Regions from separate parts of the Saccharothrix sp. NBAS 001 genome, predicted to be linked through region 1. Evidence: riboswitches for the same ligand, from Rfam matches in the RefSeq annotation. Region 1 holds a riboswitch; each other region holds the start of a gene.
The links. Region 1 has a riboswitch for glycine ahead of gcvT (glycine cleavage system aminomethyltransferase GcvT). Riboswitches for the same ligand answer to the same signal wherever they lie in the genome.
Positions count from the first base shown of each region.

Region 1 (4,344 bases):
CGGGTAGAGCGGGTGCTTCGCGGCCAGCACCTCGACCCGGGACCGCAGCTCCGCCAGGTCCGGCGACGCCTGCAGCGCCGCCGCGATGACGTCCGCGACCTCGGCGAAGTCCGCCGCGCCGAAGCCCCGGGTGGCCAGCGCCGGCGTACCGATCCGCAGGCCCGAGGTGACCATCGGCGGGCGCGGGTCGTTGGGCACCGCGTTGCGGTTGACCGTGATGCCGACCTCGTGCAGCCGGTCCTCGGCCTGCTTGCCGTCCAGTTCGGACTCCACCAGGTCGACCAGCACCAGGTGCACGTCGGTGCCGCCGGTGAGCACCTTCACGCCGACCGCCGCCGCGTCGGGCTGGGACAGCCGGTCGGCCAGGATCTTCGCGCCCTCGACCGTGCGGCGCTGGCGGTCGGCGAACTCGGGCGACGCGGCGTGCTTGAACGCCACCGCCTTGCCCGCGATCACGTGCTCCAGCGGGCCGCCCTGCTGGCCGGGGAACACCGCCGAGTTGATCTTCTTGGCCAGGTCGGCCTCGTTGGTCAGGATCACGCCGCCGCGCGGGCCGCCCAGCGTCTTGTGCGTGGTCGTGGTGGTGACGTGCGCGTGCGGCACCGGGTTCGGGTGCAGCCCGGCCGCCACCAGGCCGGCGAAGTGCGCCATGTCGACCATCAGGTAGGCGTCCACCGAGTCGGCGATCCGGCGGAACTCCGCGAAGTCGAGCTGCCTCGGGTAGGCCGACCAGCCGGCCACGATCAGCTTCGGGCGGTGCTCGGTCGCCAGCCGCTCGACCTCGGCCATGTCGACCCGGCCGTCGGTCTCCGACACGTGGTAGGGCACCACGTTGTAGAGCTTGCCGGAGAAGTTGATCCGCATCCCGTGGGTCAGGTGGCCGCCGTGCGCCAGGTCCAGGCCCAGGATCGTGTCGCCGGGCTGGAGCAGCGCGAACATCGCGCACGCGTTGGCCTGCGCACCCGAGTGCGGCTGGACGTTCGCGAAGCCCGCGCCGAACAGCTCCTTGACCCGCGCGATGGCCAGGCGCTCGATCACGTCGACGTTCTCGCAGCCGCCGTAGTAGCGCCGGCCGGGGTAGCCCTCGGCGTACTTGTTGGTCAGCACGGAACCCTGCGCCTGGAGCACCGACACCGGGGTGAAGTTCTCCGAGGCGATCATCTCCAAGGTGCCCTGCTGCCGGCCCAGTTCCGCGGCGACGGCCTCGGCGACCTCCGGGTCGAACTCCGCGAGGGAGGTGTTGAAGTGCTCGGACATGGTGTCTCCCTTACGAGTTTCGCTTGTAGAACGGCAGCGCGACGACTTCCACGGGTTCCTGCTTGCCCCGGATGTCGACGGCCAGCTCGGTGCCGGGCTCGGCGTGCTCCGGCGGCACGTACGCCATCGCGACCGAGTAGCCCAGGGTCGGCGACAGCGCGCCGCTGGTGACCTCGCCGATCACCGCGCCGGACGCGTCCAGCACCGGGTAGCCGTGCCGGGGTGCGCGGCGGGAGGTGGTCTTGAGGCCCACCAGCTTCGCCTCCACGCCCTTGTCGGCGACGGCGGCCAGCGCGTCGCGGCCGACGAAGTCCTCCGGCTTGTCCAGCTTCACCACGCGGCCCAGGTTGGCGTGGTACGGGGTGCGCTCGGTGGTCAACTCGTTGCCGTACAACGGCATCCCGGCCTCCAGGCGCAGCGTGTCGCGGCAGCCGAGGCCGGCGGGCCGCAGGTCGTGCGCGCGGCCCGCCTCCAGCAGCGCCTGCCACACGGCCGGCGCGTCGGACGGGTCCAGGAACAGCTCGAAGCCGTCCTCGCCGGTGTAGCCGGTGCGGGCGAGCAGCGCGGGCCGGCCCGCGACCTCGGTCGGGTAGGAGGCGTAGTACTTGACCGACGCCAGGTCGGTGGTGGTGAGGCCGGCCAGGATCGCGGTGGACGCCGGGCCCTGGATCGCGAGCAGGGCGTAGTCGACCGACTTGTCCACCACCGAGGTGTCGTAGCCGTCGGCCCGCTCCACCAGCGCCTCGAACACCACGGCGGCGTTGGAGGCGTTCGCGACGACCAGGTACTCCTGCTCGCCGGTCCGGTAGACGATCAGGTCGTCGATCACGCCGCCGTCCGGCCGGGTGATCATGGTGTAGCGGGCGCGGCCGACGGAGATCGCGGACGCGTTGCCGACCAGCGCGTGGTCCAGCGCGCGGCCGGCGTCGGGGCCCGACAGCACGATCTCGCCCATGTGCGTCAGGTCGAACAGGCCCGCCGACGTGCGCACGGCGTGGTGCTCGGCGAGTTCGCTGTCGTAGCGCAGCGGCATCCGCCAGCCCGCGAAGTCGGTGAACTGGGCGCCCAGCGCCTCGTGCTCGGCGTGCAGCGGCGTCCGGCGGGTTTCCACGGGGTGGTCCTCCCTGGTGGCGGGCACGGCGATGACACCGACCTGGTCGGTCGGCCGCCGTTGGTGAAGGATGACACGGTCCATCGGAGACTCCTCGTCGAGTGAGCCTCCCCCTCTGTCATGAGCCTGAGAGCTTCACCGCGCGCTGGGCGCGGCTTGCACCGTGGGCGAGGCGCGCAGCGCCTGCTTTCCAGAGTTGCCTTCGTCGGGCGGTAGCTGTGCCTGAGAGATTCCGGGGAGGAGTTGCTCCTTCGGCGCCCCTTGCGGGGACTCTCCCGCTCGACATCGACGGCCGTGTTCAGTTGGTACCGCCAGACGCTAGTTGTGCCTGGTAGGCACGGTCAACCGGGACCCGGTCACAACACCCGGCCGGCGCCGGGCCGCAGGTCGCACGGCGGTGGCGCGGGACCTGCCCGTCGACGGGCGGGCGGCGGGCGGAGGCGATCACCGCGCGGGTGCCGGCGCACCGGGTGCGCGAGACGGCCCCGGAGGCGTGCCACGTGCCCGCAGACGCGCCGGAAGCCCACAACCCGACAGGAAGCACCTCAAGCTCACACGACGCGCTCACAGCGGCTCCGGGCGCGGACGGCGCGGGCGGTCACAGCGCACGTTCCGCCTTGACGCTCTCGACCACCTTGCGCTCGGCGTAGAACGACACGAACGGGATGGTGCCCGCGAGCAGCACCAGCGCGGAGCCCTTGAGCGACCAGCGCGCCTTCAGCGCCAGGTCGACCGTGAAGACCAGGTAGATGGCGTACAGGAAGCCGTGGACGGGGCCGACGACGGCCATCATCCCGGCGTTGTCGCCGATGTACTTGACGAACATCGCGACCACGAGCAGGAGCAGGCCGACACCGACCACGTAAGCCATGAACCGGAACCGGCTCAACGCACCGCTCATCGCCTACCGACCGCCTTCGCTCACCGCTGGTCCCGCGCGTTGAGCTGCCGGAGGAAGCGGTTGTAGGCCGCCAACTCGTCGTCCTCGTCGTCGTGCGCGGGTGTTTTGACGGGTTCCACGGTAACCACCGGCCGCGGCGCGGGCGCCACCGGCTCCCGCGTCCCGACCGCCGGGTCCGCCCCGTCCTCGGCCCGGCGCTGCGCCGCGAGCTTGCGCAGCCGCCACACCATGAACAGGGGGAACAGGCCGAACAGCGGCCACTGGAAGACGTACCCGAGGTTCTGGAACGTGCCACCGGCTTCGGAGAACCGCTCCCACTGCCAGTAGGCCAGGCCGCAGCACACGATCAACGACACCAGGCAGACCGCCGCTACGACGAGCCGCTTGGGTGTCAGGAGGGTGCCGGGCACCCTCCCACACTACTTCGCGGAGTTCACTTCTCGACGGAAGGGGCTCCTCGCACAGGAGCCCGCCCTCCCGGTTGGTGCTGGTACCGCACTCGACGCCGCGCCCTCACAACGCGGCGCTGGTTCACGCAACGCCGTCCCGGCGCTGCCGCTGCAACCTGGCCACGCACCAGGCCGCCGCACTGCCCCGACGCAGGTGCTGGAGCACCGTCATCGGGCCGAGACGCCGTCCCAGGTCGGCGGGCGTGAGCCCGGCCGCCCGGTAGTCGAGCGCGCGCTGGTCCAACGGGCTGATGCCCGCGTCCCACCACCGCTCCGCCTCGGACAGGTCGCCCACCAGCTGCCAGTAGCTGGCGGCCGCCGCGAGCAGGACCTCGGGCACCTCGGGTGCCCTCTTCCGCATCGCCGCCACGTAGGCCGGGTCAGCGGATTCGACCCGAACCAGTCCGCGCGACCCGCCGTTCGCCCGTTGCACGGGGATCCCCGGCGCGGACGGCGGGGCCTCGGCCAGCCACTCGTCCTTGATCCGGTTCACCTCTTGCAACTCGGCGTCGTCCGAGCGCTCAGCCGCCCACTGCCGCAGCAGCTCGTCGACTCCGGAGTCCTCGACCATTCTGCCTCCTCGTCGGTCGAAGATCAGCCAATGCAGCGCACCGTATTAGCGGGTA
Region 1 is NZ_CM153251.1:5,998,722-6,003,065, forward strand. It holds gene glyA (serine hydroxymethyltransferase) at 1-1,257, opposite strand, end outside; gene gcvT (glycine cleavage system aminomethyltransferase GcvT) at 1,268-2,368, opposite strand; glycine riboswitch at 2,477-2,567, opposite strand; glycine riboswitch at 2,569-2,656, opposite strand; gene AC0HI0_RS25455 (DUF3817 domain-containing protein) at 2,967-3,269, opposite strand; gene AC0HI0_RS25460 (hypothetical protein) at 3,290-3,679, opposite strand; gene AC0HI0_RS25465 (helix-turn-helix transcriptional regulator) at 3,801-4,289, opposite strand.

Region 2 (4,344 bases), 440 kb from region 1:
TGCGTCCGGCGCGGCCACTGACCCACGACCTGCTCAAGGACGTCATCGGGGCGTTGGGCCGCAACCTGGAACAAGTCCGGATCACCGACTTGCAGGAGGGCACGTACTTCGCCGAGCTGGTGTTCGACGGAGACGTGCGGGTGTCGGCGCGTCCGAGCGACTCGGTGGCGCTGGCGCTGCGGATCGGCGTGCCGATCCACGCCGAGGAGTCGGTGCTGGCCGAGGCGGGCCTGATCATCCCGGACGAGCAGGAGGACGAGGTGGAGAAGTTCCGCGAGTTCCTCGACTCGGTCTCGCCGGAGGACTTCCGCGGCGCGGACACCTAGGAGCGCCGTGCGGGAGCCGCCCGAGGGCGGCGAGGTTCGACGGAGGCGTCCGGCCCGCGAGGCCGGACGGGCGGCCCGGAGCGCTCGCTCCGGGCTTTCGCGCGTTCACGGGCCCCATCGCGCCCGACCGCGTCCGCGCGCCGCCGGGAGGTCTCGTCGCGCGGGTCGCAACGGCCCCTCGCGTGTGCCGCGTCGGGGTGTCCCGGGGCTCTCCAGGCGGGCCGTCGGAGCGCACGTCGAGCGTCCGGTGGCGGGCTGTGAGTGGGTCTGTCGTCGGTTCGTGTGCCGGGTGGGCCACGAGGGGCCGGTGGTCCGGCCGCGAGTCGGGTCGGCCCCTCGTGGTGTGTGCGGTGAGTTGTGGATCAACCCCGCGTGCCACCCCCCGGTGTCACACCACCGGATTACACAACGTCAGCAGTGATCGGCTAAACGATCACTAAACGTCACCCGAATGGCTTACAACGGGCGACTCTCTCAACCTCAACGTGAGGTTGAGACGCGACACGCTCAGCGCGTCGCGTTGACCTGCCCCCTAGCCGGTCTTACCGTCGAACTCAGGTGAATTGCCACGGTGTGATTTCGGCGCCGGGGCGGCTTCACGTTGGTCGCCGGCTGTCGTGGCCGGACCGAGGGGAGGCAGGCGTGGTCGAGGAAGCCATCCGGGCCGGATCCGGCGAACAGGGTGAGCTGTTCCCGGACTCCTCGCTGCCGGATGAACTCGTGGGCTACCGGGGCCCCGCCGCGTGCCAGATCGCGGGGATCACCTACCGCCAGCTCGACTACTGGGCCCGCACCGGACTGGTCAACCCGACCATAAGGAGTGCCCAGGGCTCAGGCAGCCAGCGGCTGTACTCGTTCAAGGACATCCTGGTGCTCAAGGTGGTCAAGCGGCTGCTGGACACCGGGGTCTCGTTGCAGAACATCCGGGTCGCGGTCGACCACCTGCGCCGCCGCGGCGTCCAGGACCTGGCCCGGATCACGCTGTTCAGCGACGGCACGACGGTCTACGAGTGCACCTCGCCGGAGGAGGTCGTCGACCTGCTGCAAGGCGGTCAGGGCGTGTTCGGGATCGCGGTCAGCGGGGCGATGCGGGAGATCAGCGGCACCATCCACGAGTTCCCCGCCGAGCGCGCGGACGGACTGGAGATCGACGAGACCCCGAACGACGAGCTGTCCCGCCGGCGGCGGACGCGGGCCACCGGCTGAGATCCGCGTCGCGTCCGGGTCGGGCTCCGGCCCTGGTCCGGGTATCATTCGCGGGTAGTCGCTTTATCCCGCGCGGGAGAGTCCGAGCACGTCTCGGCGCCGAAGGAGCAAATCCTCCCCGGAACCTCTCAGGCGCAAGGACCGCGCGGGTGAGACGCCTCTGGAAAGCGGGTCGGTTCGCCGACCCCGCCGACGGTGCAAGCCCGGCCCGCTGACGGCCGGGTGAAGCTCTCAGGCGCCCGGACGGGCAGAAGACAGAGGGGGAGGGCAACGGCAGAAGTGTGCCCGTAGCCCCGGAGGCGTATCTATGACGCAGGACCGCATCCCCCTCGCCGCTCTTGAGCACGGCACCCCCTTCGCCGACCGCCACGTCGGCCCCCGGCCGGCGGAGCTGGCCCGCATCCTCGACGTGATCGGCGTCGGTTCCCTGGAGGAGCTGGCGCAGCGCGCGGTACCCGAGTCGATCCGGGAGCGCGAACTGGTGCTGGACCTGCCCGCGCCCGCCACGGAGACCGAGGCGCTGGCCGAGCTGCGCGCCCTGGCCGGCCGCAACAAGCCGCTCAAGCAGATGATCGGCCTGGGCTACTACGGCACCACCACCCCGCCGGTGATCCGCCGCAACGTGCTGGAGAGCCCGGCCTGGTACACCGCCTACACGCCCTACCAGCCGGAGATCTCGCAGGGCCGGCTGGAGGCGCTGCTGAACTTCCAGACCGTGGTGGCCGACCTGACCGGTCTGGCGCTGGCCAACTCGTCGATGCTGGACGAGTCCACCGCCGCCGCCGAGGCGATGACGCTGGTCCGCCGCGCGGGCAAGAGCAAGTCGACCAAGTTCGTGGTGGACCAGGACACGCTGCCGCAGACGCTCGCGGTGATCGAGACCCGCGCCGAGCCGCTGGGCATCGAGATCGTCACCGCCGACCTGTCGCAGGGCCTGGAGGGCCTCGGCCTGGGCGGCGACTACTTCGGCGTGCTGCTGTCCTACCCCGGCGCGTCCGGCGTGGTGCGCGACCAGGAGGCGCTGATCGCGGAGATCCACGCGGCCGGCGCGCAGGCCGTGGTGGCCGCCGACCTGCTGGCGCTGGCGCTGCTGCGCCCGCCCGGCGAGATCGGCGCGGACGTCGTGGTCGGCACCACCCAGCGCTTCGGCGTGCCGATGGGCTTCGGCGGCCCGCACGCCGGGTACATGGCCGTCCGCACCGGCCTGGAGCGGCAGCTGCCCGGCCGGCTGGTCGGCGTGTCGGTGGACGCCGACGGCAACCGCGCCTACCGGCTGGCGTTGCAGACCCGCGAGCAGCACATCCGCCGCGAGAAGGCGACCAGCAACATCTGCACCGCGCAGGTGCTGCTCGCCGTGATCGCCTCCATGTACGCCGTCTACCACGGCCCGGAGGGCCTGCGCGCGATCGCGACCCGCGCCCACCGGATGGCGACCGTGCTGGCCGCCGGCCTGTGCGAGGCCGCGATCGAGGTCGTGCACGGCGAGTTCTTCGACACCGTGCAGGCGCGCGTCGAGGGCCGGGCCGCCGCGATCGTGGCCGCCGCCCGCGAGCTGGGCGTGAACCTGTGGCAGGTGGACGCCGACACGGTGTCGATCGCCTGCGACGAGACGACGACCCGCGAGGACCTGACCGCCGTGTGGCGGGCGTTCGGCGTGACCGTGTCCGACGTCGACGCCCTGGACGCCGACACCGCCGACGGCATCCCCGCCGACCTGCGCCGCACCAGCGACTACCTGACCCACCCGGTGTTCCACGCGCACCGCTCGGAGACCGCGCTGCTGCGCTACCTGCGGGCGTTGTCGGACAAGGACGTCGCGCTGGACCGCAGCATGATCCCGCTCGGCTCGTGCACCATGAAGCTCAACGCCACGGCCGAGATGGAGGCCATCACCTGGCCCGAGTTCGCCGAGCTGCACCCGTTCGCGCCGGCCTCCGACGCCGAGGGCCTGCTGTCGCTGGTGACGGACCTGGAGTCGTGGCTGGCCGAGGTGACCGGCTACGACGCGGTGTCGTTGCAGCCCAACGCGGGCAGCCAGGGCGAGTTCGCGGGCCTGCTGGCGATCCGCGCCTACCACCGGGCCAACGACAACGCGCACCGCGACGTGTGCCTGATCCCGTCCTCCGCGCACGGCACCAACGCGGCGTCCGCCGTGATGGCCGGGATGCGGGTGGTCGTGGTGAAGTGCGACGACAAGGGCAACGTCGACCTGGGCCACCTGCGCGAGACGGTCGAGGCGCACCGCGACGACCTGGCCGCGATCATGATCACCTACCCGTCCACGCACGGCGTGTACGAGGACACCGTGCGCGAGGTGTGCGGCCTGGTGCACGAGGCCGGCGGCCAGGTGTACGTGGACGGCGCGAACCTCAACGCGCTGATCGGCCTGGCCCAGTACGGCAAGTTCGGGTCGGACGTGTCGCACCTGAACCTGCACAAGACCTTCTGCATCCCGCACGGCGGCGGCGGCCCCGGCGTCGGCCCGATCGGCGTGCGCTCGCACCTCGCGCCGTTCCTGCCCAACCACCCGTTGCAGCCGACCGCGGGCCCGGCGACCGGCGTCGGCCCGATCAGCGCCGCGCCGTGGGGTTCGGCGTCCATCCTGCCGATCTCGTGGGCGTACGTGCGGATGATGGGCGGCGACGGCCTGCGCCGGGCGACGCTGACCGCGGTCGCGGCGGCGAACTACGTGGCCCGGCGGCTGGACGAGCACTTCCCGGTGCTCTACACCGGCGAGGGCGGTTTCGTGGCCCACGAGTGCATCCTGGACCTGCGGCCGATCACCAAGGCGACCGGCGTGACCGTGGACGAC
Region 2 is NZ_CM153251.1:5,560,513-5,564,856, reverse strand. It holds gene AC0HI0_RS23175 (bifunctional nuclease family protein) at 1-326, shown strand, start outside; gene AC0HI0_RS23170 (MerR family transcriptional regulator) at 969-1,532, shown strand; glycine riboswitch at 1,596-1,686, shown strand; gene gcvP (aminomethyl-transferring glycine dehydrogenase) at 1,840-4,344, shown strand, end outside.
Region 2: linked by a shared signal. The riboswitch ahead of gcvP (aminomethyl-transferring glycine dehydrogenase) and the one ahead of gcvT (glycine cleavage system aminomethyltransferase GcvT) in region 1 are both predicted to bind glycine.

Region 3 (4,344 bases), 890 kb from region 1:
CTCGCCCTGGCACCCGACCTCGGCGCCCGAGATCGACGCGTTCTCCTTGAACAGCACGCCCACCGCGCCGGCGGTGAGCAGGAACCGCACCACGCCGTCGTCGGACGCGCCCGGCACGAACCGCGTGTAGTAGTGCAGGACGGCCGGGACGATGCCGGCCGCGCCGTTCGTCGGCGCGGTCACCACCCGGCCGCCGGCGGCGTTCTCCTCGTTGACCGCCAAGGCGAACAGCGTCACCCAGTCCATCACCCGCAGCGGGTCGGTGGCGTAGTGCTCGGCCGCGAGCCGTTGGCGCATCTCGGCGGCCCGCCGCCGCACCTTCAACCCGCCCGGCAGGACGCCGGTCTCGGTGCAGCCGCGCTCCACGCACTCCTGCATCACGCCCCAGATGTGCAGCAGGCCCTGCCGCACGTCGTCCTCGGAGCGCCAGGACAGCTCGTTCGCGAGCATGACCTCGCTGATGGACAGCCCGGTCTCCCGGGTCCGCGCCAGCAGCTCGTCACCGCTGAGGAACGGGTGCTCGATCGGCGTCGCGTCGGGCTTGATGCGGTCGGTCCCGCTGGCGGTCTCGTCGACCACGAACCCGCCGCCGACCGAGTAGTACACCGCCTCGTCCAACACCTCGCCGCCGGCGTACGCGGTGAAGCTCATCCCGTTGGGGTGCAGGGGGAGCGACTTGCGGCGGTGCATGATCAGGTCGGTGTCCTCGGTGAACGGGATCTCCCGCACACCGCCCAGCAGCAACCTTTTGGTCGCCCGGATCTCCTGCACGCGCACGTCGGCCGCGGCCGGGTCGACGTCCTCCGGCTTGTGCCCCTCCAGGCCCAGCAGCACGGCCTTGGGGCTGCCGTGGCCGTGCCCGGTCGCGCCCAGCGAGCCGAACAGCTGGACGTGCACGCGGTCCACCGAGGTCGTCCGGTGCCCGAGCCGCGCCACGAACATCGTCGCGGCGCGCATCGGGCCGACGGTGTGCGAACTCGACGGCCCGATGCCGACGGAGAACAGGTCGAAGACGCTGATCGCCACGGCGCTCAGTCCCCGGTCAGTTCCGCGTACTTCGCGGCGGTCAGCAGGCCCGTCGCGTCCTCGACGGCGACCTTGAACAGCCAACCCCCGCCGTACGGGTCGTTGTTGATCAGCGACGGGTCGTCGGCCGCCGCCGTGTTGACCTCCACGACCTCGCCGCTGACCGGCGCGTACAGGTCGCTCACGGACTTGGTCGACTCCAGCTCGCCGCACACGTCACCGGACTTGACCCGCTCGCCGACGGTGGGCAGCTGGACGAACACGATGTCGCCGAGCGACTCCGCCGCGTAGGAAGTGATGCCGATGGCCACGGGCTCCTGGGTACCCGGAGCCCAGTCGACCCACTCGTGCTCGGGCGTGTACAGCAGGTTTTCCGGATAAGTCACGTCAGCTCCTCGGTCCACGCGGCCAGGTCCCCTCTCTGTCCTGGGACCTGAGAGCTTCGCCGCAGCGCTGCGGCTTGCACCGTGGGTGCGCGCGTCAGCACGCTTTCCAGAGTCGCCTCGCCCGAGCGGTTCTCGTTGCCTGAGAGTGTGCGGGGTACTTGCTCCTTCGGCGCTCCGGACGTGCCGGAGGCTCTCCCGCTCGGGTTCCGGTGTCACCTGCGACACCGCGGCCGATGTTCAGTTGGTTGAACGCACGCACGCTAAGTCGTCGGCGACGCGGGTGTCAACGCGTGTCCAGAGAGTTCAACCGCCCTTCGCCGTTGTCCGGCCGGCACAACCGGGCAGGGGCGCGTTCGTGCCAACGGCACGATGACAGCCGGATGGCGGTACCGGACCTTGGGCAATAACAACGGCCCGAAGGAGCCCTCCGTGCGGATCTCAGTACCCCGCGAGATCAAGAACCACGAATACCGCGTCGCGCTGACCCCGGCAGGTGCCCACGAGCTGACGCTGCGCGGCCACGACGTGTTCGTCGAGGCCGGTGCGGGCCTCGGCTCGGCCATCACCGACGACGAGTACCTGGCCGCCGGCGCAAAGGTCCTGGCCACCGCCGGGGAGGTGTGGTCCGAGGGTGACCTGGTGCTCAAGGTCAAGGAGCCGATCGCGCAGGAGTACCCGCTGCTGCGCAAGGGCCAGACCCTGTTCACCTACCTGCACCTGGCCGCCGACCAGCCGCTGACGCAGGCGCTGCTGGACTCCGGCACCACCGCGATCGCCTACGAGACGGTGCAGACCGCGAACGGCGCGCTGCCGCTGCTGGCCCCGATGTCCGAGGTCGCGGGCCGGCTCGCGCCCCAGGTCGGCGCGTTCTCGCTGATGAAGCCGTCCGGCGGCCGGGGCGTGCTGCCCGGCGGCGTGCCCGGCGTGCACCCGGCGCGGGTGGTCGTGATCGGCGGCGGCGTGGCGGGCCTGAACGCGGCCACCATCGCCGTGGGCCTGGGCGCGGACGTCGAGATCCTGGACACCAACGTCGACCGGCTGCGCCACATCGACGCGATCTACCAGGGCCGCCTGCGCACCGTGACCTCCAACCGCTACTCGGTCGAGCAGGCCGTGCGCGAGGCCGACCTGGTCATCGGCGCGGTGCTGGTGCCGGGCGCGAAGGCCCCGAAGCTGGTGTCCAACGAGCTGGTGTCGCAGATGAAGCCGGGTTCCGTGCTCGTCGACATCGCGATCGACCAGGGCGGCTGCTTCGCCGACTCGCGGCCCACCACGCACGCCGACCCGACCTACCAGGTGCACGAGTCGGTGTTCTACTGCGTCGCGAACATGCCCGGTGCCGTGCCGCGCACGTCCACGTACGCGCTGACCAACGTGACGCTGCCTTACGCGGTCGCGTTGGCCGACAAGGGCTGGCAGGCGGCGCTGCGCGCGGACAAGGCGCTCGCGCTGGGCCTGAACGTGCACGAGGGCCTGCTGACGAACCAGCCGGTCGCCGAGGCGCACGGCCTCACCCACACTCCGCTCGAAGTCTGAGCACCCGCGAAGAAGGGGCGTCCACCTGCACGGTGGGCGCCCCTTCTCGCACGTCCGGGCATGAAAAGGCGGCCCGCTCAACCAGCCTGGGGGTCACTGGGAGCGGGCCGCGCCACCAATGCTAGCGGGGAACCGGGCGCCCTGCCCAGCCGCCCCGCCCATCTGACGCACAGATCTTTACCTGGCAGAGCACAGCCCGTGTCCGCCCTCAAGCAAACGAGTGAATTCACCGCGTAACAGGTAAGTCACGACGCCCGGTCGGCCGATGGACAGAGCGAGGCACCCGCGCGGTGACGCGGCGGGCTCGCCCCTCCGCGGTGAGCCCACCGCGCCGCCGCCGACCTCCGATCGGAGCGCACATGGCCGAACCACAGGGCTGGATCGACTGCCACGACCCGTTCGGCCGGGACCGGTCGATGACCGTCCTGGTCGAGGACGACCGGGTGCTGCTGGTCGCCCCACCCGGCGAATCAGCTGTGATGTCGGTCACCCAGACCCGCCGGCTGCACCGCCTGCTGGACCAGGCCGCGGACAGGATGTGACCGTGGACGAGACCCTGCGCGCCGCGGTGCTGCACCGGCTCACGCAGCTCGAAGAGGTCGCCGAGCGGGGCGCGGCCGAGGCGCTCGTGCCGCTGGCCCGCGCGGAGATCAACCGCCTCGCCGACACCTGGCGGCTGCTGCTCACCGTGCACCAGCCCGATTCCGACGGCCGCTGCCGCGCCTGCCCCGGCGTGCTGCGGCACAAGAAGTGGCCGTGCCAGGTGTGGACCATGGCCCACCAGCACCTGATCGGCGAGGGGCTGCCGCACCGCGAGCGGCGGCGTCCGCTGCGCGGTCCGTTCGGCCGGATGCGGGACGCCGAAGCGTCGGCCGAAACCCCCGTCGAGGCCACCACCGAGATCCCCGCCGTCGTGTCGAAACCCCGACACGCCCTACCGGACTGACCTGGCTAAGGCAGGATGACCTCCCGAAGAGCATTCGGGAGGGACGCGTGCACGACGGCAGTGGCCGCATCGTGGTGCAGAACTTGACCAAGCAGTTCGGTCCGGTCGCAGCGGTGCAGAATCTCAGCTTCACGGTGGAACCGGGGTCGGTGACCGGCTTCCTGGGTCCCAACGGGGCGGGCAAGACTACGACGCTGCGCATGTTGCTCGGCCTGGTGACGCCCACGGCGGGCATCGGTCTGATCAACGGCCGGCCGTTCCACCAGCTCGGCAACCCGGCCCGGGTGGTCGGCGCGGTGCTGGAGGCGCAGGGCTTCCACCCCAAGCGCTCGGCGCGCAACCACCTGCGGGTGTACGCGGCGGCGATCGGCGTGCCGGACTCGCGCGCCGACCAGGTGTTGCAGCTGGTCGGGCTGGGCGCGGCGGGCGACCGCAACGCGGGCGGGTTCT
Region 3 is NZ_CM153251.1:6,893,665-6,898,008, forward strand. It holds gene AC0HI0_RS29650 (L-serine ammonia-lyase) at 1-1,026, opposite strand, end outside; gene gcvH (glycine cleavage system protein GcvH) at 1,032-1,412, opposite strand; glycine riboswitch at 1,529-1,620, opposite strand; gene ald (alanine dehydrogenase) at 1,842-2,948, shown strand; gene AC0HI0_RS29665 (hypothetical protein) at 3,308-3,490, shown strand; gene AC0HI0_RS29670 (hypothetical protein) at 3,493-3,894, shown strand; gene AC0HI0_RS29675 (ABC transporter ATP-binding protein) at 3,942-4,344, shown strand, end outside.
Region 3: linked by a shared signal. The riboswitch ahead of gcvH (glycine cleavage system protein GcvH) and the one ahead of gcvT (glycine cleavage system aminomethyltransferase GcvT) in region 1 are both predicted to bind glycine.